Thermogutta terrifontis: one gene and its partner. The protein of the gene in region 1 interacts with the protein of each later gene in a pairwise test. Links are inferred from orthologs where the notes say so. Each region holds a gene or a part of one and is shown in the gene's direction. Other genes may lie near its edges.

Region 1 (15,118 bases):
GGGCTGTGTTATGCCCAGATGGGCAACATGGACCAGAGTCTGGCGTCGTACTCAAAAGCTGCCACCCAAGACCCCCTTTGGCCACAGGCCCGGCTGGGGCGGGCGGCGGCGTTTCTCGAATTGGGGCGCGTGGACGACGCGATTGAAGATTATCGCGCTCTGGTGACGATGGGGAAAGCGACGTCGGCTGTTGTACTTGACCTTTGCCGGCTGCTTATCCTGAAGAATTTGGGCCAACCCCGGACTCAGCGAAACTGGCAAGAGGTCACCCAACTTCTAAGCGTGCTGGAAAAAGATCCGCAAGTTCGGGCCCAGGCTGCTGTGCTGCGAGCGGAAATCGCTGTTGCCGACAATCAACCCCAGGAAGCCGAAAAAATTCTTCAACAGGCTCAAAAAGATAATCCGGACCGCGTGGAAGTTGGGCTAGCCAGAGTGGCACTGGACCAGCATCGAGGGCAGTTCACAGAAGCCGAAAAACTGCTTCAGGAGCTAACCGCAAAGTTCGGAGAATCGGCCGACATTCTGGTCACCCGGGCTCGGCTTGCTGCCCGCGCCGGCGAAGAACAAGCCAAAAAAGTATTTCGCGACATCGCCAGGGCTGCCGAGAAGCTCCCCGACCAAGATCGCCAGCGAGTCTTGAGCGTTCTGGTGGGCTATTCAATCCAGTTCTCTGATTTTGATGCCGCCCGACAGTGGTGCGATGAACTGAGCCGTCTGGCGCCGAACAATCTGAAAGTGCGGTTGCTCCTTTTCGACTTGGCCATTCGGGCCCAGGATGTGGCCAGTTTGAAGCCCGTTCTCGACGAGATCGCGCGGATCGAAGGACGCGGGCCTATCTGGCATTACGGTGAAGCCGTTCGGCTGTTTCTCGAGTCCAAAGGTGAAAACCGCGATCAACTCCGACAGGCCCTGGACCATCTGGCAAGGGCGAGCGTGCTCCGGCCGAACTGGATGCGGGTACCCGCCCTTCAGGGACAAATCTACGATCTGCTCGGAGATACCACCGCTGCCATCAATGCCTACAGCCGAGCCATCAGCTTGGGGGATCGCAGCATTGTGACGGCGCGGCGACTTGTGCAGTTACTTTATGGGGAGCAGCGTTTCCTGGAGGCCGATAAGATCATCCGCACCCTGGAAGAGCAGCAGGCACCCTTCTCGTCGGATCTGGAACGCCTGGCCTCCACGGTCTCTCTGCGATTGGAAGATTACGAGCGGGCGCTCGAGCTGGCAAGACGGGCAGCGTCAACCTCCCAGGATTACCGTGATCACGTCTGGTACGCCACAGTACAGGCTGTCCTGGGGCTGCGTTATCGAGCAGAAGGGCGCACCGCTGAGGCAGACGCGGCTCTTGCGGAAGCTGAAAAAGAATTTCGCAAAGGGGTCGAGCTGGCACCCCAATCCACTGATGCATGGGTGGCACTGGTACAGTTCTACGCAAGGATCGGCGATCAAATCAAAGCCAAGCAGACTGTCGATGAAGCACGGCAGAGAATTGAAGGCGGGATCGCGCCGCTTGTGATGGCCCAGGTCTTCGAAGTGCTCGGCCAGATCGACGAGGCGGAAAAGCAGTACCAGGAGGCGCTCGCCATCGCACCCGACAACCCCGCAATCATTCGGCAGGTGGCGGAATTCTACCTGCGGACCGGCCGTGCTGACTCGGCCCGCGCCCAGTTGGAAAGAATCACAAGTGGACAGGTTCAGGCTCCCGAAACGGACGTCGTCTGGGGACGGCGGAGCATGGCTCTCCTGCTTGCAGCGCAGGGAGGATACGAGAACCTTCAAAAAGGACTGGAACTTATTCGGCAGAACCGGACGGCTGGTCAGCAGCCCTCGATTCAGGACCTTCGTGCGGAGGCCCTTCTGTTAAGTGCTCACCCACAGCGTAAAAAGCGAATCGAGGGTCGCCAACTTCTGGAAAAAGTCGTCAACGAGTACAGTGCCGCGACGCCCGAAGATCGATTTATTTTGGCCCAGCTCTACATGGCCGACGGAGACATCTCCAACGCTGCCCGACATATGCGGACACTCCTGGCGTCACACGGCAACGAACCCCGGTATGTCCGTCGCTACGTTACATTCCTCCTTGATCAGTCGCAAACATCGGAGGCCGAGATCTGGCTTGGCCAGCTCGAAAAACTGGTCCCGGACGACATGAACGTGGTGGCGCTCCGCGCTCGATTATGGACGATGCAGGGCCGCTCCGACGAGGCACTCAAGTTACTCGAAGACTTTGCCAACCAGACAGACGAAAAGTCGCCGGGACAACTGTCTGATGCGTCATCTTCCCAACAGCATAGCGAAAAAACGGTTGCAACCGGCACGCCGTCCGGGGAAGCCAATTCCCAAACCCTTTCTGAGGAAGAACGGCTCCAGCAGATTCGTTGGGCTTTGGCAGGAGATACGGCAGAATATCTCGCAGGTTATCTCGCCCGTATCGGCAAGCCCGACGAGGCCAAGCGCTTCGTCGCCACTGCAGAAGCGATCTATCGTCGGTTCGTGGACAAGAACCCCGAGGCAGCGGTACTTTTGGCTGCCTTCCTCGCCCGCCATGACCGCCTGGCTGAGTCGCTCGATCTGCTGGAAAAAAATTGGGAGAGTGCCGACTTGGCGCTCGTGCGGGTGGCCACCACGGTCATCATGGGGCGTGTGTACCAAGACCGGACGGCTGCTGACCGCGTGGAAAGGATTGTTCTCGCTGCCCTTCAAAAACACGACCGACCGCTATCTCTTCTTTTGCTTCTCGGCGACTTTTATGGATTGCAGGAGCGCATTCCGGAAAGCGAACAAGCATATCGCGAAGTCCTCAAACGAGATCCCAAAAACATCATCGCCCTCAATAACCTTGCCGCCATTTTGGCGCTTCGCAAGGCAAGCGTCGACGAGGCTGAAAAGCTCATCAAAACAGCCATCAACATAGCGGGCCCAGGTGCCAATCTTCTCGATACTTATGCCATGGTTTTGATGGCGCAGGGCAAACCGCAACAGGCAACCGCCATCCTTCAGGAAGCGCTGGACGACCAGCCTTCAGGAATTCTTTATTTCCACGCCGCCCAAGCACTGGCCCAACTTGGGAAAAACAAAGAGGCGGCTGAGGCTTTTCAGGCAGGTGTCAAATTGGGACTGAAAAAAGAATCTCTCCATCCCCTGGAACGATCCCATTTTGACGAACTGGCCCGAAAGCTCGGACCGCTGGTGGCCGCCTCGTGAGGAATCGCCCCGTCAGGACATAACCGCCTACCCGCTGACCAACCTGGTTTTTCCTGGTTGGTCGAATTTGCGCGACGGGAATTGTTCATTTATTTCCCGTAACTCCCGCAGAGCGTCTCATCCCGGTTGGGCGAAAGATGGTTCGGCAGGATGGTCGATAAGTGACATATCCTGGCTTCCAACCTTTTGGCACCGGAGCCGAGCTTCCTGCACAAGCCTGCCCAGCAGCATCCAGATGAGCATCCCATGATTGCACCGCGTCAACCTCTCCAGCATGTGCCGGACATTCCTGAACAAGTTCGGCAATTTGTGTATCAGACCCTCTGTGAAACCAATCAACTGGAGCCGGGGATTTTTCCGATGCAGGAGAGCTACTTCTTTCGCAAGGGGGCTCCTTGTGCAGCCCTTTTTTGTGTGCAGGGTCCCCGGCTCATGAAAGTTATGGCCATTTGGGACCTGGAGAGGCAGGATGTACTTTTTTACAACGCGGCAGGAGAGCGGTATCTCGTAGCCCGCGCACCGGTGGAACCGCCATCTCTCCCCTAGCTTTCCGCGGGAGCGGCGTCTTCGCCATTTCCAATCTAACCTTTCCGACCTGTTTAACCTGCCAAGAAAAGACAAACCCGCCGAGCAACGTCTGTCCGGTCGGTTCGAAGAACGACACCAGGGACAGAGGAGAACTCGGCGGGCTCTCGGGCGGTTCGCGAAAAACAAGCCTCAGTCGCGCGGCTCGACAGCGCCGGTCAGGCCGCTGTAGTCACTTCGATCCAATGGATGCCAAAGCGGAAGGCCTTTCCGGACACGCTCCGCCAGCACTTCCAATTTAGCCCGAGAACCCGCAGGAGCATCGGTGGGAACAAACTCTTCAGTGGGAACAGGATCGAAATCCTCATCGTGACCGAATTCGCTAATGGCATCGAAGACGTTTCGCATGGGACACCTCTCTTTCTAGGTTCACTCGCAAGAACCACAAACAGACACCTGACACCAACACTACCGACCACAATATTCTTGGCGACGAAATGGTTCGCCATCGCCCCAAAACACAGTTGCCCTGCCAACTTTTGGCAGTGGTCCCCCAGTGGGGACTTTCTCAGCAGGCTTTACTACCGTGTGATCGACATCGGTAGAGCAGACCTTAGCTGGACAAAACGGTCTGCCTGCCGAGTCTCTGAACGCAAGCAATGTTCGCCTGTGCGGAGTTGACTTGCACCGACGGAACTACAGACAAGGCGGATAACTACGGTAGGACAATTTCGAAACGTGCCGCCTTGGCAAGCCCGATTGAGCGACCCCAGCCGATCACAGGCAAAGCGGGCCCAACTAGGGCGTAGACCGTACTCCCTCCCCGCCCAGTCTAAGCCTCATTGTATGAAGTATCGGCGGGATTTGTCAATAACCTGAGCGCCGGTCTTTTCGACCTCACGCTTTTCAGTATCTCCAAAACCGATAACCTTTGCAAGCCCCGGTTCAGGGAACGGCCGATCTGAGAATTCCCGGAAAGCCCGTCGGTAACCAAGGCAATCCCAGTGATCCTTTCCGAGTGCCGCGGACGCACCTCAAGCAGCTCCCGGCCGTATGTGATGCGGGGTCTTACTGCACACAAGAAGACATACCACGGATGAGCACAATTCCAACCAAAGATTCACACATTATGCTTATTACGTGTTATAAGACGATCAAGCTTAGAAATGCCGACCCGATCAGCTTTGAGGTGTGGCCTCACCGTCAAGCGTTATTTTCACCCCGGAAATCAACGCGAGAATCGACATGTTAGCAAGGGAAGTTTCGTTTTCCCTAAGCGTATGGCAAGAATCCCCCCTCGGATATGGCTGATGGCCGGGTTTTAGGTCTGCCACCCATTGAACCAGCTCCGCAACCTGCCGTCGCAGCTCGCCCAGGCGAATGCCCCCAAATGAGGCTGGAAATCCCGCCAAGTGCTCTTCTGCCCGCTGAACCAGGCGCTCAAATCCCACCTGGTTCCCCCGTTCCAGGTGCGCGAGGGCCACCGCAAACTGAATCAATCCCTGATAAAAAGACCGATCCGGCTCCTCGCTTTCCCTCCAAACTTCCTCCCAAACTTCGTGGGCCTCGAAAAACTCTCCTGCGTTGAAAAGCTTCACTCCCATCAAGAAGAGGGCTTGATGATCCATGTGTCATTGCCCTTCAGACTGGTCCACAGGGGTCCCAACCACCACCTGACCGTTTTGTCGACTCCTGACCGCGTCTTGCCGCTGCCCGAGAATAACAGGCGTCCTGGTTACCGTCTGACTGCTCTCAGGCAGCACGAGAAGCGAATTTCGCGCCCAAACTCGCTTGACAACGGTAAACTCCAGGGGACAATGTCAAAATTCAGCGAGGGCTTTCTTGCACACCCAAGGCACTGGGTCGGGAGTGCTCCCAGAATTACGGTGTCCACACCAAGGAGATCCTGGATAGCAATGGCTGCTGGTCCCACGCAACGCATTCGGCGAGTCCTGGAAGTACTCGAGAAAGAGTTTCCTGACGCATCCTGCTCGCTCAATTTTACCAATCCCTTGGAGCTTTTGGTGGCGACAATACTTTCCGCCCAGTGCACGGATGAACGCGTCAATCAGGTGACAAAAGACCTCTTCAGAAAGTATCGCACCGCCCGGGACTACGCGACCGTGCCATTGACTGAATTGGAAAAGGACATTCAGAGTACCGGTTTTTATCGGAACAAGGCCCGAAATATTCAGGAATGCTGCCGAATTCTGGATGAAAAATATGGCGGGAAGGTTCCTCCCTCGATGGACGATCTGGTCACGCTCCCCGGCGTGGGAAGAAAAACAGCCAACGTCGTCCTGGGAACCGCTTATGGAATCCCTTCGGGAGTGGTTGTGGACACCCACGTCGCACGCATCAGTCAGCGGTTGGGCCTCACCACTGAGAAAGACCCGGAGAAGATTGAACAGGACCTCATGCGGCTCGTTCCCCAGGATCAGTGGATCCCTTTCGGTCATCGGATGATCAAGCATGGTCGGAAATATTGCACCGCGAAAAAGCCCCGCTGCAGCGAATGTCCCATGAACAGTTTTTGCCCAAAAATCGGGGTGGAAGGAAACACGAAGAGTCCGGGGAAGACCGACAGCTCGTCTGAGTCCAAGAGAGGGAAGCGGGCTACTTCCCGAAGTCGTCGCGAGAGCTGAAAATCAGTGTTCTGCGTTTGCGTTTGCATGGGCTGTGCGGACCTGTTTGATTCGCTGCCCAGGTTGCTGAACAAAACAAGGCAGTTTATTGTGGAGCGCAGACTGACTGAGGAGAGACCATGATCCTTTCTGGAAAAGAGATTCTGGCACAACTGGGTAAGAAGATCATCATCGAACCGTTTAATCCCGCGAGGTTGAACTCCAACAGTTACGATTTGACCCTCCACAACGAGCTGATGATCTACGAGGAAGTGGTCCTCGACATGCGAAAACCCAATCGCGTGCGACGGCTTATCATCCCGGAAGAAGGTCTCGTGTTGACCCCCCACCAGCTTTATCTCGGTCGGACGGTGGAGCGAACCGAAACATATGGCTACGTGCCGATGATTGAAGGCCGCTCCTCAGTCGGCCGTCTGGGGCTTTTCGTCCACGTGACTGCTGGTTTTGGGGACGTGGGTTTTCGTGGTTACTGGACCCTTGAAATGTTCGCGATTCAGCCGGTTCGCATATATCCCGGCGTTCCGATCTGTCAAATCTTTTATCATGAGATTAAGGGCGAGTACGAGGAGTACAAGAGCGACAAGTACCAGGACAATCAAGACATTCAGCCGAGCCTCCTGTTCAAAGAATTAAATCCCGATTTGTGCAACAAGCCGCGATCCAATTTGCCGTTTGGCATCGAAGAGATTCACGGTTGACGGGCTCCTGGGCAATTGAATTTTTCGCAGGCGCAGGTCGTTTATGTCTGAGCCCTCTTCTCCTGTTCCGCCGTACGCCAGGCTGGCTGCCGCACTGGCGGTGGCTATCGGCATCACCGCACTGACGATCCATGATGTGGCGATAGAACGAGGAGGACCAGGCGTCACCTGCGATGAACTTTATCACGTGGGTTACGGCAAGCGGCTGGTGGCCTCGCTGCTGCGTCATGGATCACGGTTTTTTACCCGGGAGTGTGTCAAAGAAACCTTCGCCTGGTCGCCGGAGGGCCCACCGGTCCATCCACCTCTGGGAAACTGGATCCTTGGATGGTTCCACTGGCTGTTTGATCCAGCCCCCCAGGAGCTCTCCCAACTGGCCATCACCCCGGCCCGGTTCGGCACCGCTGTGTGTTTCGGAGTGTTGGTGTTTCTCATATGTTGGGCGGGCGTCCATCGGTATGGGCTTATTGGGGGGCTTGCGGCGGGTTGTTCTCTCGTTTTCATGCCTCGATTGTTTGGACACTCCCATCTCGCCGCGCTTGACGCCATCACGGTACTGATGTGCACGGCTGCGGTCCTGGCTGTGGTTGTGGCAGAGCGAAGCGGGCGGTGGTGGGCATTCGCGCTGGCGGGTTCCGTGTGGGGACTGGCCCTGCTGACACGTTTTCACGGATTGCTGTGCGGACTACCCATTCTGGTCTGGATTGTCTGGCAACGACGTTCAAAAGGGGTTGTTCCCGCCTTTTGCTGGCTGGCCAGCGGGCTTTTGATCTTCTACATCGGCTGGCCGTGGCTTTGGTTTGACACATTCGAGCACCTCAGGCTGTACCTCTCAACAAGCACGCAGCGAACCCCCATCCACGTTTTCTACCTCGGCCGCGTATGGGACGATACCCTTGTTCCCAGACATTACGCCTGGGTCATGTTTCTCGTCACAGTGCCGGTTGGTTTGCTCATCGCGGGTAGCATCGCCATCTTCTCAAACTGGTTGCCTCGCTCGCCTCAAGGCAGGGTTTCAACATTTGTTCCCCAGATGGATGCCGCGGATTTCCTTTTTTTGGGCACGATCGTGTTCTTCCTGGCGATTTTCACAGCACCCAGGGTGCCCGTGTACGATGGCGTTCGACTGTTTCTTCCGGTGTATTCCATGTGGTCATTGCTTGTGGGGAGGGGCACCCAATTGATCTGGGAATGGATATCGCGGATGACATGGCACTGTTTCCGTTACGGCCCGCACTTCGTGCTGGGCAGTTTGTTTGCGCTCCAGGCGGTCGGTGTGGTGGCGTTCAGACCAGCTTGGTTGAGCTACTACAATCTGCTGGTGGGTGGACTGGCCGGCGCCGAGCGGCTGGGATTCGAAGTGAATTACTGGGGCGATGCGCTCACAGAACCCCTATTGGCAGCTGCCGCTCAACGTGCCAATAAAGGAGAGACGCTGGTCTTTGGGCCGAGTTTGGCCCCCTATCAGGCGGCCGGCATCTTGCTTGGCTCGCCTGCCCTGGCGGAGAAAGAAATGGTGGTAGTAGGATGGCCAGCGGGCGCAAAAACACCTCCCAAAAACGCCAGGTGGATGGTTATGTACCATCGCCGAGCAGACCTTGATCAAATTCCCGAGGAAATTCGGCAACAGCCGGTCGTCAGCGAGTTTTCTTGCCAGGGCGTTTGGCTGGCCAGACTCATTCAACTTCCGGCGTCCGCCAGCGAGAACTCGCCTTAAACCATGGCGGCGCGGATGTCGGAAACGGACGACCAGAGACCTCAACGCTTGACCTATTCCTCGTCCTCCGGCACCTTCCACTCATCTTCCTCGTCTTCGTCAGCATCGCGTGGCATCGGCAATCCGTACTCCTCATCGAGCCAGCGGCGAAGGTCGATGAGTTTGCAGCGGCGGCTGCAAAACGGCATCGCGTCCGTGGTCTCCGGATCGAATTGTTTGCCGCAAATGGGGCACCTTAACTTAGCCATCGTGTTTCAGTGCGAACCGGTTCAGAAAGTCCATCCGCTTTGTTTTGTTTCACGAAACAGCCCCAACTAGGCATAGGCCTGGTACAGCGGGGTCAGGACCACCTCCCAAACATGGGCACGCGGCGGAAGACGAACAATGGTGAGAACCACCTGGGCCACATCTTCAGGCTGCAACATGCGACGGCGCTGCTCCTCGGGAACAGGGGTTGGGCGCTGCTCCAAAATGGGCGTGTTCACTTCGCCCGGATAGATATTCGTGATCCGAATGCCGTTGTGGCGTTCCTCCAGTCCCGCGGCCATGCCCAGGGCCGTCATCGCAAATTTTCCCGCACAATACGCCGGGCCAGCCAGTTCCAGGGCCCGCTTTCCGGCGATAGACGAAATATTGATGATCAGGCCGTCGCGCTGCTCGCGCATCATCGGCAGAACGGCCTGCATGCAGTTAAATGTCCCGGTTGCATGAACGGCGAGAATGCGATCCCAATCGTCCGGGGAAAGGACCGCCATACTGCGATTGGCGACGTTGATCCCCGCTGAATTGACCAAAACCTTGGGAACGCCCAGTTGCTCGCGGATGGCGGAAAACGTCGTGTTGACCCTTTGTCGATCCACCACGTCGCACGGAAATGCCCGAAGGCGATCCGCGTACCGGGAATTCTTGACGGCACTTTCCAACCGAGCAGGATTACGGCCCAAGATCGCTACTCGAAAGCCCTCCCCGGCGAGCGATTCCGCCACCGCCAGCCCAATTCCGCTTCCACCACCTGTTACCACGGCCACCGGATCGATGTTGTTTGCCATGAGATCGCTCTTCGTCAATAGAACTCACCAACGTCGCTGTCATGCCCTGCTGCCGTCGCGTCAGCTTTCCTATTTCCCATTTACGCCGAGATCAACCCCCGCGCCAATTCGGAGCCGTCTGAATTCTGAACAGTACGGGCAGTTTCTTGCTCCAAGGACTACCGGAGCATGCCTGGCAGTTTTCGGTGGCTTCACCATGTTCCCGTAAGACATTCCACCTTTTCCTTTGGCGATGAGGGCGCGGACGTCCACGCCGGTTCGCGCCAATTCGACGGTCCGGAGGGACCTGCTTGTCAGGTCCGATCACCACCGATCGAATGCCCATCCCTCCTCATCGGGCACGACAGGCGTGCCCCTCCGAGGTTTACCGCACGGCGTGGAAGGTGTCCTTCCAATAGACCCGGGTTCCACGCGGATTGAGCGTCCCGGTTGCACGTGAATCATGCGAGGGAGTGGAAGGCCGGTTCCACCCGAGCCACGCCACTGGTGCGGGCAATTCATGAATTGCCCCTACAACAGTTTGCCCGGGGCATAGCATGGTTCCTTGCCAAAATGGGGATGGCTCAGCATCTTGCCTGAGTGACGCGCCGTATACTCCGGGGGGTTGACGGGGTTCTCGCGTATGCTTTGCCATTCTGCACTGGTAAAATCATAGAGGGATGGTAAGCCGGTAAAACTTATTCTGCGGGAGCGTTGGCGCTTATGATTTTCAGTCGGTGGTACGCAGTCATGGTGGTCGGCTTCTGGCTGGCCACCATGGGCTGGCTTATCCGTGATAAGATCCTCCCGACTTTTCTCCTGGGGTCGCCACCCAAGTCGCAGGAGATCGTCGACGCCTATCAGCAGGATCGCCTGGTGGGATGGAAGATTCTCTGGAGAGAGCGGGAAATCGGCTGGGCCGTCAGCAAGACGACCGTTTCTGACGAACAGGTGACCGAACTGCGTCATCTCGTGCGATTCCGGGAATTACCCGTTCATGAGATTTTCCCGGTCGTGTGGCAGGCATTGGGGGGGCCGGACACCGGCCTCAAGATGCGCTTAGAGGTAGAGACCACCCTTTTCTTCGACCCCCTCAAAAGACTCTCCTCGTTCCAGACACGCTTGCGAACTCCGGGGGTATCCGAATCGCTGGCGATTGTTCGTGGTACGGTGGATAAAGGCCAGATTCAACTGGTGCTGCAAAGTGGCAGCTTCATGTATTCCACAGAACTCCCCTTTCGGAATGACGCGATCCTCACCGATTCGTTCTCACCCCAGGCAAGCCTACCGGGTTTACGGGAAGGGCAGCAGTGGACGGTTGAGATTTACAGCCCCGTTCCGTTGCCTCATCAGGCTGTTTCGGGAAACCCCATCGATGTCATCCACGCCAAGGTGGAGGGGCGCGACATGATCTTGTGGGAAGGCAGCCGCCGTCCCTGCTGGGTGGTGGTTTATCGTAATGACCCTGCCCAGACTGTGAGTGCTCATTCTTCACCGCGGGGCCGGTTGTGGGTGGAGCCCTCCGGAAGGGTCCTTCGACAAGAAGCGAAGGTGGGCGATGGTTACCTCGTTCTCGTCCGACTGAGTGACGCTCAGGCCAAAACTCTGGCCCAGCGACTGGAGAAAGCACAACCTGCGGAGGAAGGCAGATCACATGATTGACTTCTGGAATGTCAGTAAGCGGTACGGCGAAAAACTCGCTGTCTCTCAACTTGATCTCCATATTCCCCCGGGCGAAGTGTTTGCCTTTCTAGGGCCGAATGGCGCGGGCAAAACCACGACCATCCGCATGCTGGTGGGACTTCTCCGGCCCACCGAGGGACGGGTCTCGGTATGCGGATACGACGCAACCGGGCGCGATCGACTGGCGGCCCAATGCATCGGTTACGTGCCGGACCAGCCCTACCTGTACGACAAACTGACCGGCCGAGAATTCCTTGAGTTTGTAGGGCAGCTCCGCGGATTATCCCGTCGCGAACTAGCCGCCCGAATTGAGCGCGAAGTGGCGCGTTTTGAAATTGGTGATTTTCTCGACGAACTTACCGAGACTTATTCCCATGGTATGCGGCAAAGAGTCGTGTTTGCGGCCGCCGTCCTCCATGATCCCAAAGTGATCGTTCTGGACGAACCCACAGTGGGGCTCGATCCGCGAAGTACCAAACTGGTGAAAGATCTGCTCCGCGAACGAGCGGCGGCGGGCACGGCTGTGTTCATGTCCACCCACACATTGAGCATCGCCGAAGAAATTGCCGATCGCATCGGAATCATACATCACGGCAAACTGATTTTTGTGGGAACCGTGGAGGAGTTGCGATCAGCCCGGGCTAGCGATCACGCTTCGCTGGAAGAGATATTTCTCCAGCTCACGGCCGAGGAGCGGCAGGAAACCAATTCTTTTTCCTCGCCGGCGATCGGAACGTCTGTGGGTGATGTCGGTATGACATCCTCGTTGATCGGCAACCGCGAGCGGGGCACGTCCTCGCAAAAGGAGAGCGACTATTCCGCATGCGAAGTGACTCGGGAGTTTCTTGAATCATCAAGTCAGAACGGCGTTCTCGCGACCGAAACACGTCCGAACCAGCAGTGAGGCTTACTCCCGATGAATGACGTGAGTATGTCCGAGAATCAATTCGCAGCGATGGCCGAGAGAAGCCGCTTCACGGAACCTACCCGGGAAAACGCGATAGCCCTTATCTCGCCGCGATTGGAAGCGGCCTTGTTCCGCAAGGTGCTGCTACTGACAGCACGCACGCTGGTCAGACAGACGTTAAGTCAGGCGTGGTTTCGAGTATGGCTGGTTGTCATTTTGGGCGGTGGACTGTGGCTGGGGTTGTTGGCACTTTTCGCGGAGGGGTTTCAATTCCTGGAAACCACGATCCCTTACGCGGATCTGGTCGAACAGACAGTCCGCTATGTGTTCGGCACCTTTTTCATGGCCCTCACGATCATGCTCATGATTTCCGGGGCAATCCTGTTGCACAGCGGATTATTTCGTGCTCCGGACACCGCCTTCCTCATGACGCAGCCTGTGCGCTTTGAACGAATTTTCCTCACCAAATATGCGGAGACTGTACTGCTTAGCAGTTGGGCGTTCATCATTCTGTCCACTCCCCTCCTTTTAGGATATGCCCAGGTTGTGAAGGCAGACTGGCCCTTCTATGTGGCGATGGTTCCTTATCTTGTGAGCTTTGTCTATATTCCGGCAGCCGGGGGAGCCTTCGTCTGTTTGCTGCTTGCTCGGTTTATCCCCAAGTTGCGAAGGATGCTGATTGTCGTGACCATTGTGGTTGCGGTTGTTGGGCTTTTCGTCCTCTTTCAGTGGATCAGTCGGCTTCCCCGCAACCAGTTTTTGAATGTTCAGTGGCTCGAAAGAACTCTTGACCGGCTGAGCATCACGCAATTTCGACTGCTCCCCAGTTGGTGGTTGGCGTCCGGTCTGCTGGCCATGGCGGCCGGTAATTATAAAGATGGCGTGATGTTTTTCCTCCTGATCCTGGCCAATGCGCTTTTTCTTCAGTGGTGTTGTGTCCAGTTGGCGGGGAAGATCTATCAGCCTGCCTACCTGGCTCTGGCATCTCGGTTGGAAAAGCGTGCCATCCGGCGACAAAATTTGTTCGACCGATTGGTCCTTGAGGAATTCCGAGGCATTCCCTTGTTCGCCCGGCAGCTCATCCTGAAGGACATCCGGCTTTTCCGCCGTGATCCAGTGCAATGGTCCCAATTGCTCGTGTTCGTGGGGCTTCTGGTGTTTTACTTCCTGAACTTACGCCGTTTTTACTACGAGCAGTTTTACTTTGCATGGGTCAATCTTGTGAGCTTTCTCAATGTGGCAGTAGTGGCCCTACTTCTGACCACGTTCACTACGCGATTTGTTTTCCCCCTGATCAGTCTCGAAGGGCCGCGTTTTTGGGTGCTGGGCCTGATGCCCATTTCGCGGCGGGCTATCCTGTGGAGCAAACTTGGATTCGCGCTTGTGCTCTGTCCTCTGCCCTGCGCGGTGCTGGTCTTTCTCAGCGATGCCATGCTCAACGTGGAACCGTACGTGTTCCTCGCTCACCAGTGGGCCATGTTTTTGTGCTGTCTTGGCCTGACGGGCATTGCCGTGGGGCTGGGGGCCCGGTTCCCCAATTTTCGTGCATTTTCCGCCGCCCGCATTGCCTCTGGCTTTGGTGGGACGGTGAATCTCGTGCTCAGTACGTTCTTTATCCTCGTGATCCTTGTGCTGGCGGCCCTGCCGGTGCATATCCGCATGATTGCCGAAAGTTCATTCCTCCTGCCCACGGTAACCGCTAGAATTTCACTCAGCCCGCTCGTAGTGGCATGGCTCACTTATGGCCCGGTGCTGGCGGGGTTGACGACGTTGCTAACGATGGTTGTCTCGCTTTACGTGGGCATGCGGCATTTCGAACGCCTCGAATTCTGATTCCATCACACGGGCCACCCAAAAAGGTCGCGAGGCCCCGAAACCCGATACCCCCATACTTTGGGGCATAAATTGGGTGCTGAGGGGTACAAGCTTGGGGGTGCCCTCGCGGCCTGACCACATTTTCGGAACTTTCCCGGCGCGAAGATGTTTACAGTTTTGGGATGTCATGACAAGGGTTACTGCGCGCCTATCAAGAGTTTTTCGTGGCAAATATTCGCGACAAGCTGTGTATCATGGAAAGGGAGGCAGCGAGCAAACGGTAAGCTGCCCACGTCGGAAATTGGCCGGACTTTCGGCTGGCATTTTCGGTAGGATCGGGGAAAATGGCGATGCAGATCGCTGACATGTTACGGCTGGTGTGCGGTGGGGTCGCCGCAAAGCGAATGGCGCTGGCCATCGGTTTCCTCCTCGCGCTTGTGGGCAACCAGTTTTCTGCTACCTCAGCGGCGGAATACGAGGTGGTGGGGGTACTTGCTTATGCGGTGGAGCCCGAGGTGGGTAAGGAAATCGGGCTCACCGAAAATCAGCTCAAGCAATTGAACGAACTCATCAACAATGCAGAAGCCGAAATCCTAACCACGCTTTCTGATTTGAAAGATCTACCTCCACAGGAACGAAGCGCTAAGCTTGCCCAGTTCCGTCGCAAAATCGAGAATGAGGGACTCGCTGTGCTGAGCACACAACAGCGGGCAAAGCTGGAGCAGATCCGTCTGAAGCGATTGGGCGAGAAATTCTTTGCGGACCCCGTTATCGCAGACAGACTTGGCCTGACCGAAGAGCAAAGGGCAGCCCTGACAAAGGCCCTGGCGGAACGATCGGCCAGTCCAGCGTCGGGAGAAACCTCGGAAAGTTCGGCCGTCGGGGTGCTAAAC
Region 2 (15,663 bases), 680 kb from region 1 along the record:
CCGTCTTCGCCCGGATTTACCCCATCGGCCCTGCTCTCAATTGATCACGTTCGTGCAGGATCGCCCCGGTCATGACCGCCGTTATGCCATCGATGCTAGCAAAATTCGCCGCGAATTGGGTTGGGAACCCCAGGAAACTTTCGAAACAGGGCTCGAACGCACCGTCCGCTGGTATCTTGAGAATACCACCTGGGTGGAGCGGGTGACTTCCGGGAAATATCGGCGGGAGCGCCTCGGGCTGGGGCGGCTCAAAAGCGAGCAGAGCGTCTCTCGGGACTAGGCCGCGGCTTTGAGGAGGGCTTCTCATGACCATCTACTGCAAAAAAGGGATCGTTTTGGCAGGTGGCGCGGGCACGCGATTGCATCCCCTGACACGGGCGGTAAGCAAACAACTCCTGCCGATTTACGATAAACCGATGGTGTATTACCCGCTTTCCACCCTCATGCTCGCGGGGATCCGCGATATCTTGCTTATTTCCACCCCCGAGGATACCCCCCTGTTTGAGCGCTTGCTGGGCGATGGCTCGGACCTGGGAATTTCCATTCGCTACGCCGTGCAGCCCAGGCCCGAAGGATTGGCGCAGGCATTCATCATCGGACGTGACTTCATCGGGCCCGACCACGTGGCCATGGTACTGGGCGACAACATCTTTTACGGACAGGGATTCCAGGCGATGCTTATGCGGGCGGCTTCCCGCCCGGAAGGTGCCACAGTCTTTGCCTATCTTGTCAAAGACCCGCAGCGCTACGGGGTGGTGGAGCTAGACGAGCAGGGCCGACCTGTTCGAATCGTAGAGAAGCCCAAAGATCCCCGGTCGAACTACGCGGTCACCGGTTTGTACTTTTATGACAATGACGTTGTGGAAATTGCGGCCCACCTTAAGCCCAGCGCCCGCGGGGAGTTGGAGATCACCGACGTCAACCAAATCTATCTGGAGCGCGGACGCCTCCACGTGGAGATTCTCGGTCGCGGTTTTGCCTGGCTCGACACCGGAACGCACGAATCGCTCCTGGAGGCGTCCAACTTCGTGGAGACCATCGAGCATCGTCAAGGCCTGAAAATCGCTTGCCTTGAAGAAGTGGCCTACCGCAAGGGGTTCATCGACGCCACCCAACTCGAACGGCTCGCTCGTCGCTACAATAACAGTTACGGGCAGTATCTGCTCGATCTGTTGAAATACCCTGGACTGAAATGACGCGGCGCCAGATGGAGGCGTGATCGGCCAGTTCGGGCAGATGTCGCCCGCGCCCTGGTCAGAGCCGAGCGGCACAACGTCAGTGCCAAGTTGGTAGATTGCAGGCCACAGCGAAGGGCTTCCTGTTGTTCCGGAAGAGATCATGGCGAAGGGCAATAAACCAAGCGACTCAGAACACAACAACGAACGCGTCGTGACCCAAAATCGGCGCGCCAAGCGGGACTACGAAATCCTCGATACTCTCGAGTGTGGTATCGCCCTTTTGGGCAGCGAGGTGAAAAGTCTGCGCAACGGGAAAGTTTCCATCGAGGAAGCCTTTGCACGGGTCAAAGACGGTGAAGTGTGGCTTTACAACTGTGACATTCCGGAATACCCGCAGGCCAATCGTTTTAACCACGACCCCAAGCGTCCGCGAAAGCTCCTCCTTCATCGACGAGAAATCAAACGATTTGCCGGACAGGCGTCGCAAAAAGGGTTCACGCTCATCCCGTTGAAGATTTATTTCAAGCGGGGACTGGCGAAGGTCCTGCTCGGATTGTGCCGAGGGCGCAAGGAGCACGACAAACGAGAAATCATTAAGAAGGAAGAATCACAGCGGGAAATCCGCCGAATCATGCAGCGGTATCAGAACCGTTGACCCTGGGCGGGTTCTCCACGCATTAACTGCTCATCTTTGACGCACTTTGCGAATCACCAAGAGCTTCGGCCGTTGAGCAGCAGTTCCCGCTGAAATATTGCTTGCGGCCACTGCATTTGTCGCGTTGAAGTCCCGCCTTCACGGAGACCACTCCGGCCAGGGTTCTCTCAGGACTTCAGGCGCCGTCGCCCCCTGCAACCGGAGGATCTCGCTCCGCGCGTTCGCGACCGCATCAGAGCTGCAAAGAGCCGACACGCTAACCGTGAAACTCCGCGCTTCAGCAGGCTGAAGGGTGATGACGCGGCCTTTAGCCTTTTCGAAGGAGCGGCGGTTGGGAAAATTGACGGCGGGCTCCAAACCCGTCACGTATCCATCACAGGTGGGCTGCTCGTTCTTCCACAACGTGAAATAGGGCAACTCCTGAACATTGAATCCCACGCGAACACCCCGAGTGCCCGTCTCGTTGTGCAAAACTGCCTGCGTAAAACCTTTGCCATCGCCGAGTGGCTGGATGAAATAGACCGTTTCGGGCTTGCCGGGTGTTTCCGCACCGTAGCTGTCCCAGCGATCGATCTCCGGGGCCGCCACGGCATCGCGGGGGGCCATTCGCTTGATCGGCAGGATGACGCGCGATCCCGGCTCAAGGAGCGGCCGACCAAAGTTGATGTGGTAGAGAAGCTCCATCTCGCCAGGCACGGCGGCCAGATTGGTGACTGTGTCGGTAACGGAAAACTCGCAGGAATTGGGCAGGGTACTGATGATTGTGGAAAGTTTAAGTTTGTTGAAGAAGAGGCGGCTTTCCAAGACTTCTCCGCAGATTGAAAGCTCCCCGGTTTCGTCATCCGCCACGATTTCTACCCGGGAAGCCGGCAGATTCGCAATCTTGCCGTGAAGCGGATAGCGCAAAATGCCACGCTCGTCAAATTCTGGGGCTCCGTTGCTCTCCAAACCGCAGCGCACGAAGAGTTCGTCGAAGCCATCCAGCCAGCCCAGGCCGCTTGGTTCCCAGAGATTGACCCAGCGGGGATGGACCGGGCCGCGGATCGGTGCCTTCCAGCCCAGCTCCAGATCGCCGCACCATGCTCGCCAAATCCCCATTCCGCGAGTGGGGAGCACCACCAAGCGCAGACGCCCGTTGTTGAGTTCGATGACCTCCACACCTTCAGAACGGCCACCGTGCAACGTCCGCTTGCTGATCGTGACCCCTTCCGGAATGGCAGGGGCGATATCGTGCGTGAGTGTCAACTGTTCCACCCAAATACCGCGGCTCACATCGGTGATGACCCATTTTTGTTTCGCCATGGCCGATCCGTCTCCGTGTTGTGGTTTTGATCATTAACTGATCACCAGGGATTTGGGCTGGAAGTCTGCGCGGATTTTGTAACCCACAACTCCTGGATCCCTCTCCTAAAGCACCATCACTGTGGCGTTAGTTTACCTGCTGAAAAGTGCCGAGGAAAGCATGGTCTTAGCCATCTGCAGAAGGCTACCAGATGCCACGGGCACAATGTGGTGTAGGGGTAATTCATGAATTGCCCCTACCATTCTAACCGGCAACTGAACCGAAAAGTTGAAATCCGCTCGATCAAGGAGCATGATCGCAAGGTTGCAATGCAGACGTGACGAGCCCGTCCCTCCGAAAAATGCTTCGGAGGGGCACGCTTGTCGTGCCCGCGGAAGGGCAATGCATGATCCAACGCTGCAAGGCTGTCGTGACGAGATCGTCGCTCCGAAAGGGAACCTGACCATCAGTTCCCCCTGGGTTGAATTTCGCTTCCACGCGAACCCCTGTGAACGTCGTCGGGGCCGGAAGAAAAATGGGGATGAGTCGGAAACGTGGCGGTTGAAGTTCCGACTTCCTCAAACGCAGTCCCAAGTGGGGCCGGAGAGCGCGATTTGGCCTGACACGTGTAACCCTGTTTGCTTGGCCAGGATCGCACGATCGCCGGAGGGCTATCCCGGCCCTTTTTTGTTGTGCTGGGCAGAGGCCGCAAAAGTCGGTATCCTTAGAAAGACGTCCAACGCCCGTTCGAGGCAGTTCGTATCGCGTCGAGGAGAACTGGAGAAGGTACTTGGTAACGGAGAGCAGGGTCCATGCCGCTTGTTGTTGTGGGTTCCGTTGCTTTGGACAGTGTCGAAACGCCCGAAGCCAAACGAGAGAACGTTCTCGGAGGATCAGCGGTCTATTTCTCACTGGCCGCACGCTTTTTCACGCGTGTCCGCCTGGTTGGGGTGGTGGGGGAAGACTGGCCTGCCGAGCACACGAAGCTCCTCGAAGATTCCGGGGTCGATGTGAGCGGTCTGAGCGTGGTGCCGGGGGCAAAGACCTTTCGCTGGCGCGGACGCTATCTCCCTAATATGAATGATCGCGAGACGCTTGAGGTCCAGCTCAATGTGATGGAGCAGTTTGACCCTGTGCTGCCCGAGGAACATCGGCGGTGTCGCTTCCTTTTTCTGGCCAACGGATCGACCCGGATGCAGCTCCGCGTCCTCGAGCAATGCGTGGGGCCCAACCTCACCGTTGCCGACACCATGGATCACTGGATCCGCACGGAGCCCCAGGAGTTGCGGACGCTGCTCCAGCGAATCGACGGATTGGTGCTCAACGATTTCGAAGCCACGCTGCTGGCAGAAGAGCAGAACCTCATCCGTGCCGGTCGAAAAATCCTGGAGATGGGCCCCAACTTTGTCGTCATCAAAAAGGGCGAACATGGGGCCATGTTCTTCAGTCGCCACGAAATGTACGTGTTGCCCGCCTACCCCACGGCCGATGTGATCGATCCCACCGGAGCCGGTGACAGTTTCGCCGGTGGGATGATGGGCTATCTGGCGGAGCAAACTGAATTTTCGCCAGAGGATCTCAAAACGGCCATGGCCTACGGAATCGTGGTGGCCAGCTTTACTGTGGAAGACTTCAGCGTGTATCGGCTTCTCAAGATCCGACGCCAGGACATCGATGCTCGACTCGACGCCTACCGGAAGATGCTGACGTTCTGAACGCCATCGGATGGGGATACGTGCTCTGCTGTCGCAGGGAAGAACTTTAAGTTTTTCCATTGAAAAGACTTGCGATTCGGACCGACAAATCGGAAAACCTGCTTGCAGGTGAGCAGTGCCAGATATAATTGAAAGATTGCGAAAGAGCCATGTCGGCCAGGATGGTGGCCGGCCGGGAGGTCGTTGGCCTTCCGGGCACCGAGAAGAACGGGACTAAGCCATTGACGCGAGGGGTTAATCAAGGAGTCACGCCTGATGTCCGCCCTAGATGTTCGGCAACAGGAAACACAGGAACGCCAGCCGACCAACGGACAATTGCCGGAAGGTGCTATTCCTCAACTGGCCAAGGACATCGATCCCGAAGAAACCCAGGAATGGCTGGACGCGCTGGAGTATGTGATTCGCAAGCACGGGGGCGAACGGGCGGTGTATCTGCTGGAACGCCTGAAAGAAAAAGCCTTCCGCAGCGGCGTGCCGTGGGTCTCTGCCGCCACGACGCCTTACATCAACACGATTCCTCCTGAACAGGAGCCCGAATACCCAGGCGACCGCGCAATCGAGCGGCGAATTAAGAGCATTATCCGCTGGAATGCCATGGCGATGGTCGTGCGGGCAAACCGGGTTAGCTCGGGAATCGGTGGTCACATCTCCACCTTCGCTTCGGCCGCTACGCTGTACGAAGTGGGGTTTAATCACTTTTTCCGCGGCAAGCAGGGGAATCATCCGCCAGATTTTGTGTACTTTCAGGGGCACGCCAGTCCGGGAATTTACGCGCGGGCATTTCTGGAAGGCCGAATCACTGAAAAACAACTGGAAAACTTTCGTCGCGAGCTGGCCGAGGGCGGCGGATTGAGCTCTTATCCTCATCCCTGGTTGATGCCCAATTTCTGGGAATTTCCGACCGTTTCCATGGGACTGGGGCCGATCATGGCGATTTACCAGGCGCGATTCAACCAGTACCTGGCTGACCGGGGGATCCTGCCCGAAGCCCGGGAATCGAAAGTCTGGTGCTTCTTGGGCGACGGCGAATGTGACGAACCGGAAACGTTGGGGGCGATCACCCTGGCGGGCCGGGAACGCCTGGACAACCTCATTTTCGTGGTGAATTGCAATCTGCAACGTCTGGATGGCCCTGTTCGTGGGAACGGTAAAATCATCCAGGAGTTGGAAGGGGCCTTCCGCGGCGCCGGTTGGAACGTGATCAAGGTGATTTGGGGGTCCGATTGGGATCCGCTGCTGGCCAAGGACAAGGACGGGTTGCTTGTCCGTCGCATGAATGAGGTGGTGGATGGCCAGTATCAGAAGTACACGGTCATGCCGGGGAGTTACATCCGCAAGCACTTCTTCGGCGTGGATCCCCGGCTGGAGGCCTTGGTGGCCGATCTGACCGACGAGCAAATTCGCCGCCTCAAACGCGGCGGACACGATCCGGTCAAAGTTTATGCGGCATATAAAGCCGCCGTCGAGCACAAAGGTTCCCCCACGGTCATTCTGGCCAAGACGATCAAGGGTTATGGGCTGGGAGAGGCTGGGGAAGGGCGAAACATCACCCATCAGCAGAAGAAACTGAACGAGGAAGAGCTCCGTCGGTTTCGGGAGCGATTCGACATCCCCATTCCGGATGATAAAGTGGCGGAGGCGCCTTTCTATCGTCCTCCCGAGGACAGCCCTGAGATTCAGTATCTCAAGGCCCGCCGCAAGGCCCTCGGCGGACCCGTGCCGAGTCGTCGTCAGCCGAAAGTCAAGTTGAAGCCACCCAAGTGGGAGGACTTTGCTGAGTTCTTTGCCGGAAGCGAAGGCCGCGAAGTTTCCACCACCATGGCATTTGTGCGGTTGCTTGCCCGTCTGATGCGGGACAAAAACATCGGTCGGTACATCGTTCCTATTGTCCCCGATGAAAGTCGCACCTTCGGAATGGAAGCGCTGTTCCGGCAGTTCGGCATTTACTCCCACGTGGGTCAGCTCTATGAACCTGTGGACTCCGACACGGTGCTGTACTACCGCGAGGCGGTGGATGGGCAAATTCTGGAAGAAGGTATCACGGAAGCCGGGTCGATGGCGTCGTTCATCGCCGCCGGGACGGCACATTCCACACACGGAATCAACATGATTCCGTTTTTCATCTTCTACTCCATGTTCGGGTTCCAGCGAATCGGGGATCTCATTTGGGCCGCCGGCGATATGCGATGCCGGGGCTTTCTGATGGGAGGCACTTCCGGCCGGACGACGCTCGCCGGAGAAGGCCTCCAGCACCAGGATGGCAACAGCCATCTGTATGCCCTGGCTTACCCCACCTGCCAGGCTTACGACCCCTGTTACGCGTACGAAATGGCGGTCATCGTGCTCGATGGCATTCGCCGAATGTACTACGAGGAAGAAGACATCTTCTATTACATCACGCTCATGAACGAAAACTACGAGATGCCGATCCTGCCCATGGGTTCCACGGAAGGAATCTGCAAGGGCATGTACCGGCTCTCCGTGCGTGATTTGGGCCCCGACCGTCCCAGCGTGGACCTCATGGCCAGCGGGGCCATACTGCGAGAGGCCCTTCGGGCACAGGAAATTCTGGATCAAAAATTCGCCGTTTCCAGCCGGGTCTTCAGCGTGACAAGTTGGAAACGTCTCCTGGAAGATGCCCGGGAGGTCGATCGCTACAACCGGCTCCACCCCGAATCCGCCCCTCGGGTCCCCTATGTGCAGCAGGTGCTGGAGGGCTCCCAGGGAACGGTCGTCGCGGCTTCAGACTACGTATCGGCCGTGCCGCTCACTCTTGCCCGATGGATTCCCGGCGATTACGTCGCGCTGGGGACGGACGGCTTTGGTCGGAGCGAAGCCCGCCGAGAACTCCGCCGTTTCTTCGAGGTCGATGCCGAAAATATCGCGCTGGCCGCACTCACGTCCCTGGCGGAACGGGGACTTTATCCGAAAGACCGCCTCGCGTCAGCCATCAGAGAACTGGGGCTGGACCCGGAAAAGCCCGTGCCCTGGAAAGTTTGAGTATTCGCTCAGGTGCTCCAACGGGCACGTGATAAGGCACCTCAAGCCACGCTCGTGTCGCGGGCGTGAGCATTGTTGTGTTCCACGATGCGCTCGAATCGACCGAAGATCATGCGGCCGGCGCTCGTCTGAAGCACGCTGGTCACATTGAGAACCACGGTTTTCCCGACGTATTCCCGACCGTCTTCCACCACCACCATCGTCCCGTCGTCGAGATAGCCGACGCCCTGGTGTTCCTCTTCTCCCGGCTTGACCAGGCGGACCTGGATCTGCTCGCCGGGGAGGAATCGCGGCTTGAGGGCGTTGGCCAGGTCGTTGATATTGATCACCCGAACGCCGTGGACCCGAGCTACCTTGTTGAGGTTGTAGTCGTTCGTGACCAGTCGCCCTTCCAGATGTTTGGCCAGAGTGACCAGCTTGACATCCACGGATTGTCCGGCAAACTCGGGGAGGTCCCGGTCCCAGATGGTGAGTTCCACGTCGGGATTATTGCGGAGACGGTGGAGAATATCGAGCCCCCGTCGCCCCCTTGCCCGCTTGGAGCGATCGGCGCTATCGGCGACGGCCTGCAGTTCATTAATGACGAATCGGGGAATCACCAGTCGGCTGTCGAAGAGATTGGTTTCCACCAGATCGGCAATGCGGCCGTCGATAATGACGCTGGTGTCCAGGATGTACGGTCGGCGTCCCTTGACCTCCTTGGTGAACTCGACGTAGGGGATGATGAATCGGAAATCGTCTTTGGTCTGAAATAGGAAGCTGATGCACACATAACAGAGGACCGCTGCCAGGATCAGCTGCACTACGTTCCGCACCCGCTCCTCGGTTTGGAGGCTTTCGAAGACGGGGGTCAGTGCCAGCCCCGCCACGTAACTGAGGAAAAGCCCCACGATCAAACCGAAGTAAACGGAGCTGATAATCTCCAGCGGTTTGCGCGGGATCAGAATGTCCAGCAGGATAACCGCCCCGCCAATGGCCATGATCCCCAGCACAATCAACCAGGCTGTCCACTGAAGGTCCTGGGGATACAGACCGGCCTTCACAACGATCACCGCCACACCCGCCAGAACAATAAGGAAGGTGAGGCGCAAAAAAGTGAGAACCATGCTGGTGCCCTCTCTGTTACCGAATGTGCAACCTTGAAGCCATACAGAAGGATAGGTTACAGACCCATGAGGATGCCGACGACATATCCCCCGTCCAGGGTAACGCTTTTTTTTTGAGTTCGCCGGCCTCCCCGGGCGTTCGCCCTCGGCTGCCGCCTCCCTGGGCTCGAATGTTCCTTCGTCGATTCTAGCCGAAACGAGAGCCATCATAAAGCCTTTTCGCATCCGGGAAAGCCGGTGGCTCTGGTTTCATCATGGCCAACTCGCTGGATCGCGAAGGTCAGTGAATTTGGGAATGGTTTGGAAAGTTTATTTCCCGCAAGGGGAAATAGCCGTTTGTCGCGGGGAACCCTCCCGCCGTGCCCGGGGAAACCTCGTGGCTCATCCATCCCTGACGACATTGCTATGACGAGTAGCGCCGTCATAGGGCCGAAGGATCGCGCCCGTCCCGCCCGTTCCCAGCCGCAGCACCAACCCGTTAACAGGACCTTCGTTGCCCAAGCAAGGTTCATCATCGGTTAACTGTATTTCGGTTTCAGTTTGCTTAAATTTTGCAACTGGTTCGGGCTGAGAAATTGTCGATCCCAGCCCTTGCTTGGCGGCCGAAGCTGAGTAGAATGAGGCGGCAAATCCAACAGGCAATTATGGATCTATTTCGAGGTCTTTAAGGCTTCCAACCTTCACTAGCCACATCCAAGCATTCAGCACAAGACAATACTCTCCCAACCAGACGAATAAACTCCGGCTTACGCCCGGTTACCAAGAATCCCGCCCTTGCGTTCCGACGATGATTGCCTCGCGGCGCAGAACAGATCTCAGGCACAGCAGGCAAACAGACAGCGGTTTCCTCGCTGTCTTTCACGAGGGAAGTGTTTCAACCCAAGTGTCCACTCGCCATTTCTCGCCGATGGTCTTGGGTGAGAGTTGTGCGAAATCCAGCATTGCGGCGTTTATTTACGAGAAATGTGCCCGATGCCCGTGTCCCGACATTCAAGGATAGGCGGAGGGTTTGAGTTGACAGTTGAGCAGGTCTTATTTGGGGGAGCGAAACGATGGCTCACACCAATTGCCGCGGTAACACATTCTTCCAGGGCAATCGTCGGGAATTTCTCACCGTGGGGGCCCTCGGTTTCCTGGGTCTGACGCTCGGTGACCTCTTGCGTCTGGAGGCTGCCAAAGCACAGGAGGGGAGTGCTTCAGCAGATCCAACGTTCGGCAAAGCCAAGGGGTTGATCCACATCTTTCTTCCTGGCGGAATGGCTCAGCAGGAGTCTTTTGACCCCAAGCCCTATGCCCCCCTGGAATACCGTGGCTCCTTTGGGACTGTGAAAACCAACACGGGAGAATTGTTCTCGGAAAACTTCCCAAAACTCGCCCAGGTGGCTGATAAGTTCACGGTCATCCGCTCCATGAGCCACGGCGAAGCGGCGCATGAGCGCGGCACGCACAACATGTTCACGGGGTATCGACCCAGTCCCGCCGTGACATATCCCAGTCTTGGCAGTATTGTCAGCCATGAGCTGGGGCCACGGGAATCGCTGCCTCCCTATGTGTGCATTCCCAATGAACCTAACCCCTATGCCGGGCCGGGTTATCTCAGTTCGGCGTATGGTCCGTTTTCACTGGGGGCCGATCCGGCGGGAAGAGGTTTTCGGGTTCGCGACCTGAGTCTTCCCCCAGGAGTGGACGAGCAGCGATTTGCACGGCGTCGTACCCTCTTGGAAGCGGTCAACGCCCACTTTGCCTCGCTGGAAAAGGCGGACGCCATTCAGGCGATGGACTCATTTTACTACCGGGCATATGAAATGCTCAGTTCTGCGAAGGCCCGGGAGGCGTTTAATCTGGATGCGGAGTCCCCCCAAATCCGCGAACGGTACGGTTATACCCAGGCTGGGCAGCGGTTTCTGCTGGCACGGCGCTTGATCGCCGCCGGTGTCCGCGTTGTCACAGTCACCTACGGCGGATGGGATTTCCACGAGCAGATCGTGCCGGGCACGAAGCGGCTCGCTCCCGCTCTCGATCAGGCCCTGGCGGCTTTGTTCTCGGACCTTGACGCCTCAGGGCTTCTGGATGAAACCATCGTGATGGTTTCCACAGAATTTGGACGAACTCCCAAAGTCAATGGAACGGCAGGGCGCGATCACTGGCCCAAGGTCTTCAGCATTCTCCTTGCCGGAGGCGGCGTGACCCGCGGCCAGATTTTTGGTAGCTCGGATGCCACGGCGTCCGAACCGGCCAGCGAGCCCATCGGGCCGGAGGACCTTTTTGCCACGATTTACCATCTGCTGGGGGTGGACTACGAGAAGCGCTTGATCGGCCCGGGCAATCGGCCGCTCAACATCGTCCGCGATGGCCGGGTTCGCCGGGGCCTGATTGCCTGATGACCCTGCCCTCCAACGCTCGCGTTGCTGTCTACGAGTTGGGATTACCTCGCCATGAAGCGGAACAATCGCTCATTTGCCTGGGAAAAAACTCTTGCGGGGTCTCGCCCGATCCCGAACGTCCCCCGACGGAGACACGGGAGTTGTCTTGTTAGGAGTAAGAATGGCCCGGGGCCGATCGTGCGTCTGTTCGGGTTTGCCTGGCTGGGAGTTGTGCTGAGCGTGATTTTCTCCGGAGTTGCGTGGGCGGCCGACCCGGTGATCACGCGTGTGAGTCCAATCAGCGCCCAGCAGGGGACGGAGATTGAGTTGACGATTACAGGCTCCCGTCTGGCTGATGCGGCGGAGCTTCTCTTCACGGGTCCTGGCTTGTCGGTGCGGGAAATCACGACAAAGGCGGGCGACCGCCTGGTGGCGAAGGTGGCCGTTGCTCCCGATTGCCCGGTTGGAGAGCACGGCCTCCGCGTGCGTACAGCCACCGGAATTTCAAACCTCATCACTTTCCACGTGGGACTGCTTCCGGAAATCGATGAGCAAGAGCCCAACAACGATTTCCACAATCCCCAGGTTATCCCCCTGAATACAACCGTCCGAGGAGTTGTTGAGAACGAGGATGTGGATTACTTTGCCGTAGAACTCAAGGCCGGGCAGCGACTATCGGTGGAAGTTGAGGGAATGCGACTGGGAAAATCCTTCTTTGATCCCGCGGTGGCCATCCTGGATTCTAAGCGTTTTGTGCTGGCTACTGCGGATGATACGGCTTTCGGTGGTCAGGACGCCGTTTGTGCGGCCGTCGCGCCGGCGGATGGTCGGTACATCGTGCAGGTTCGGGAAAGTGCCTTTGGCGGATCCGGAGATTCTTTCTACCGGCTCCACGTGGGCACGTTTCCACGACCTCTGGCGGCATTTCCACTGGGCGGTGCGGCTGGTCAAACTCTAAAAGTGCGCTGGGTCGGTGACCCGCTCGGTCCTTGGGAGGAGGATCTGACGCTTCCCACCCAGCCTGCAGACCGGTGGCCGATATTGGCCCACCGGGATGGTCAGGCAGCCCCAACACCCAACTGGATGAGGGTGAGTGCGAGCGGTCCCGAAACCGCGGAAGTTGAGCCCAACGACGTTCCGGCACAGGCCACGCCAGCGACTGCGCCAGGGGCGTGCAACGGCGTGCTGGAACGGCCGGATGATCGGGACTTCTTTCGTTTCTCGGCCAAAAAAGGCCAGGCTTATGAGATCCGCCTCCTCGCCCGGCAGTTGCGGACCCCTGTGGACAGCGTCTTGACCGTACATGCGGCGGACGGTCGGCAGCTGGCGGCCAATGATGATGCAGGTAGTCCGGACAGCATCATCCGGTGGACGGCTCCCGACGATGGTGAGTATCTGGTTGGGGTCCGTGATCACCTTAAAGCCGGCGGACCCGAGTATGTTTATCGCCTCGAGGTCACACCCGTTCAACCGAAGTTGCGGCTGAGTCTGCCCGAGCGGCAACAATTCCGTGACATCGTGGCAGCGGTCCCGCGAGGGAATCGCTACGCTTTCCTGGTCTCGGTCGCGCGCGAGGATTTTGACGGCCCAGTGGACCTGCGCTTTGAAGACCTGCCTCCAGGGATCAGTGTGGAAACATTTCCCATTCCGCCAGGTCAGTCAGTCGTGCCCGTCATCCTCACTGCCGCGGCCGAAGCCCCGCTGGAAGGACGGTGGGTCAGTGTCAGAGGTGTTTCCAAGATCGGTGAGCAGGAGATTGTGGGAGAACTGCTGCAGCGGACTTCTCTTGTTCGCGGCCAGAACAATCGCGAGTACTGGAACTTTTATTCACACCGCCTGGCAACGGCGGTGACCGAAGCCGTGCCGTTCCGGGTGACGATTCAACAGCCCAAGGTACCGCTCGTTCAGGGGGGAACGATGGAACTCGTCATCAAAGCGGAACGGGATGCGGGATTCGACGGACCGATCACCGTGGCGATGCTGAACTTATCGCCGGGTGTGTCCGCGCCCACCTCGGTGACGATTGCGCAGGGAGCCCAGGAGGTCCGGATGCCGCTCACCGCCAATGGGCAGGCAGCCCTGGGGACCTGGAAAATCGTAGCCCTTGCGTCCGCCGATCTTGGCGGGACGGTTGAGGTGGCCACGCCTCCCGCCGATCTGACGGTCGCCGCGCCATTTGTGGCGATGACCTTCCCGCAGGTTTCCCTGGATCAGGGACAGTCAGGAAACTGGCAGGCGCAGGTCGAGGTTCGCACCAAGTTTAACGGGAACGCTCAGGTGGAGCTGCTCGGACTTCCTTCCGGCATAAGCTCGGAGCCGCAGACGATCACAGCCGACACCCAGCAGTGCACGTTCCCCCTGCGAACAGAACCTACTGCCCCGGTGGGACTTCACAAATCGCTCGTGGTGAAGGTGACGATCATCCAGGACGGCGAGCCCATCGTCCACCTGTTGTCGGCCGGGGAACTGCGGATCCAGAAACCGCGGCCAGCCCAGGTGGCGCAGGCCGCTCCACCTCCCCCGCCTCCCCAACCGACGGAAAGACCGCTCAGCCGACTGGAGCAACTCCGGCAGCAGCGTCAGAATCAAACGGCCACGCCGTAAACCTTCCTATTTCAGGAGGGCCTTCAAGCCATGAATCGAGTACGGTTGCCTTTTTTCAGGTTTCCTCAGCGTGCGAACCCGTTGACTGGGTTGGCCACTCTTGCTGGTTTGATTGCGTTCTGGGGCGCGATCGCGGTCAGCCGTGCGGCGGACGTCGTCCGCCTGGAGATCTATCCGTCTGACACCCTGCGGCTGGAAACGAAGGACGATCGGCAGTCGTTTGTGGTGGTGGCTGTGACGGCCGACGGTGTTACTCAGGATGTGACAACGCAGGCCAATCTTCGTCTGGAGAACCCAGCCCTCGCCCGCCTGGAAAACGCCACTCTTTATCCACAGGCCAACGGCGAAACACGGTTGGTCGCGGAGTATGCCGGGCAGAGTGCGGGCGTACCCGTGGTGGTCAAAGATGTGGAAAAGGAACGTCCCCTCAGTTTTCGATTGGACGTCATGCCCGTGTTCATGCGAGCGGGTTGCAACACGGGCACCTGTCACGGGGCTGCTCGCGGGAAAGACGGTTTCCGACTGTCGCTCTTTGGGTTTGATCCCGAGGGCGATTATGAACGGCTCATCCACGAAGTGCCGTTCCGCCGGGTCAATCTCGCCGTTCCCGAGGACAGTCTCATCCTGCAAAAAGCCATCGGAGCTGTCCCGCATACGGGCGGCAAACGCTTTGAAAAGGAGAGCGAATTGTACCGCACTCTCTACCGCTGGTTGGAACTCGGGGCCCCGCGTGACAGTGGAGACGTGCCCAGCGTGGAGAAAGTCGAGGTTTTTCCGCCGCAAAGTGTGCTGCAAGGAGAGAACGCGACCCAGCGGCTGGTGGTGCGGGCCCACTACTCGGACGGCACGGATCGAGATGTCACCCACCTGGCCGTTTTCCTCAGCAATAACGACTATGCGGCTCCCGTCGACGAAAACGGGTTGGTCAAAGCGGCCCACCGCGGCGAGGCGTTCATCCTGGCACGCTTTGACACAAAAGTGGTGGGAAGTCAGGTCCTTGTGCTGCCTGCCGATGTGCCGATGGTGGCCACCGATGAACCCGCCAACTACATCGACGAACTGGTCAATGAAAAGCTGCGCAAGCTCCGCATCCAGCCGAGTGCTCTGTGCAGCGATGCCGAATTCCTCCGTCGCGTGACGCTGGATATCATCGGCCAGCTTCCCACCGAGGAAGAGTATACGCGGTTCCTTGCGGACACCCAGCCGGACAAGCGGACACGGTTGGTGGACGAACTCCTCCAGCGCAAGGAATTCGCAGAGCTTTGGGCGATGAAATGGGCAGAAGTTCTGATGGTCCGTTCCAATGTGAACGTGAGCTACAAGTCGGCCTATCTCTACTCCCAATGGCTGACGGAAAAGATCGCTTCCGGAGAACCATTTGACGAGATCGTTCGCGAGTTGCTGGCTTCCGAGGGTGGTACATTCACCAATCCTGCCACGAATTTTTATCAAGTGGAAACGGACACTCTTAAAACTGCCGAGAACGTTGCCCAGGTGTTCATGGGTCGTCGAATTCAGTGTGCGCAATGCCACAATCATCCGTTCGACCGCTGGACGATGGACGATTACTACAGTTTTGCCGCATTTTTTGCCCAGATCGGCCGCAAGAATGGAGAAGACGATCGGGAAACAATCGTCTTTAACCGCGGCAGCGGCGAAGTGCGTCATCCGGTGGACAATCGCGTGATGGCCCCCAAGTTCTTGGGTGGCCCGCAACCCCAAATCAACGGTGGGGATCGTCGCAAGGTCCTCGCCGAGTG

Evidence for each region.
Region 2: the proteins of nth (region 1) and aceE interact in binary tests that used the Escherichia coli proteins (3 or more experiments, as listed by UniProt). The link is inferred for Thermogutta terrifontis from one-to-one orthologs.

The regions. Positions count from the first base shown.
Region 1 is NZ_CP018477.1:3,831,744-3,846,861, reverse strand. What follows is about bases 4,780-7,512. They hold nth (endonuclease III), read left to right. Parts: upstream 4,780-5,648; coding sequence 5,649-6,377; downstream 6,378-7,512. Other genes in these bases: THTE_RS14275 (ArnT family glycosyltransferase), read left to right, coding at 7,119-7,512; dcd (dCTP deaminase), read left to right, coding at 6,497-7,075; THTE_RS14290 (DUF309 domain-containing protein), read right to left, coding at 4,911-5,360. Also shown: THTE_RS14305 (tetratricopeptide repeat protein), read left to right, coding at 1-3,207; THTE_RS14300 (hypothetical protein), read left to right, coding at 3,454-3,753; THTE_RS14295 (hypothetical protein), read right to left, coding at 3,925-4,140; more of THTE_RS14275, read left to right, coding at 7,513-8,792; THTE_RS14270 (DNA gyrase inhibitor YacG), read right to left, coding at 8,846-9,040; THTE_RS14265 (SDR family oxidoreductase), read right to left, coding at 9,107-9,841; THTE_RS14260 (hypothetical protein), read left to right, coding at 10,544-11,482; THTE_RS14255 (ABC transporter ATP-binding protein), read left to right, coding at 11,475-12,407; THTE_RS14250 (putative ABC transporter permease subunit), read left to right, coding at 12,420-14,243; THTE_RS14245 (secretin N-terminal domain-containing protein), read left to right, coding at 14,570-15,118. UniProt on the Escherichia coli protein: DNA repair enzyme that has both DNA N-glycosylase activity and AP-lyase activity. The DNA N-glycosylase activity releases various damaged pyrimidines from DNA by cleaving the N-glycosidic bond, leaving an AP (apurinic/apyrimidinic) site.
Region 2 is NZ_CP018477.1:3,152,888-3,168,550, forward strand. Bases 4,753-8,030 are described here. They hold aceE (pyruvate dehydrogenase (acetyl-transferring), homodimeric type), read left to right. Parts: upstream 4,753-5,085; coding sequence 5,086-7,830; downstream 7,831-8,030. Other genes in these bases: THTE_RS11775 (PfkB family carbohydrate kinase), read left to right, coding at 4,753-4,830; THTE_RS11785 (PIN/TRAM domain-containing protein), read right to left, coding at 7,872-8,030. In the rest of the region: rfbB (dTDP-glucose 4,6-dehydratase), read left to right, coding at 1-280; glucose-1-phosphate thymidylyltransferase RfbA, read left to right, coding at 306-1,196; SsrA-binding protein SmpB, read left to right, coding at 1,339-1,833; THTE_RS11770 (aldose 1-epimerase family protein), read right to left, coding at 1,972-3,135; more of THTE_RS11775, read left to right, coding at 3,928-4,752; more of THTE_RS11785, read right to left, coding at 8,031-8,936; THTE_RS11790 (DUF1501 domain-containing protein), read left to right, coding at 9,989-11,317; THTE_RS11795 (PPC domain-containing protein), read left to right, coding at 11,498-13,903; THTE_RS11800 (DUF1549 and DUF1553 domain-containing protein), read left to right, coding at 13,934-15,663. UniProt on the Escherichia coli protein: Component of the pyruvate dehydrogenase (PDH) complex, that catalyzes the overall conversion of pyruvate to acetyl-CoA and CO(2).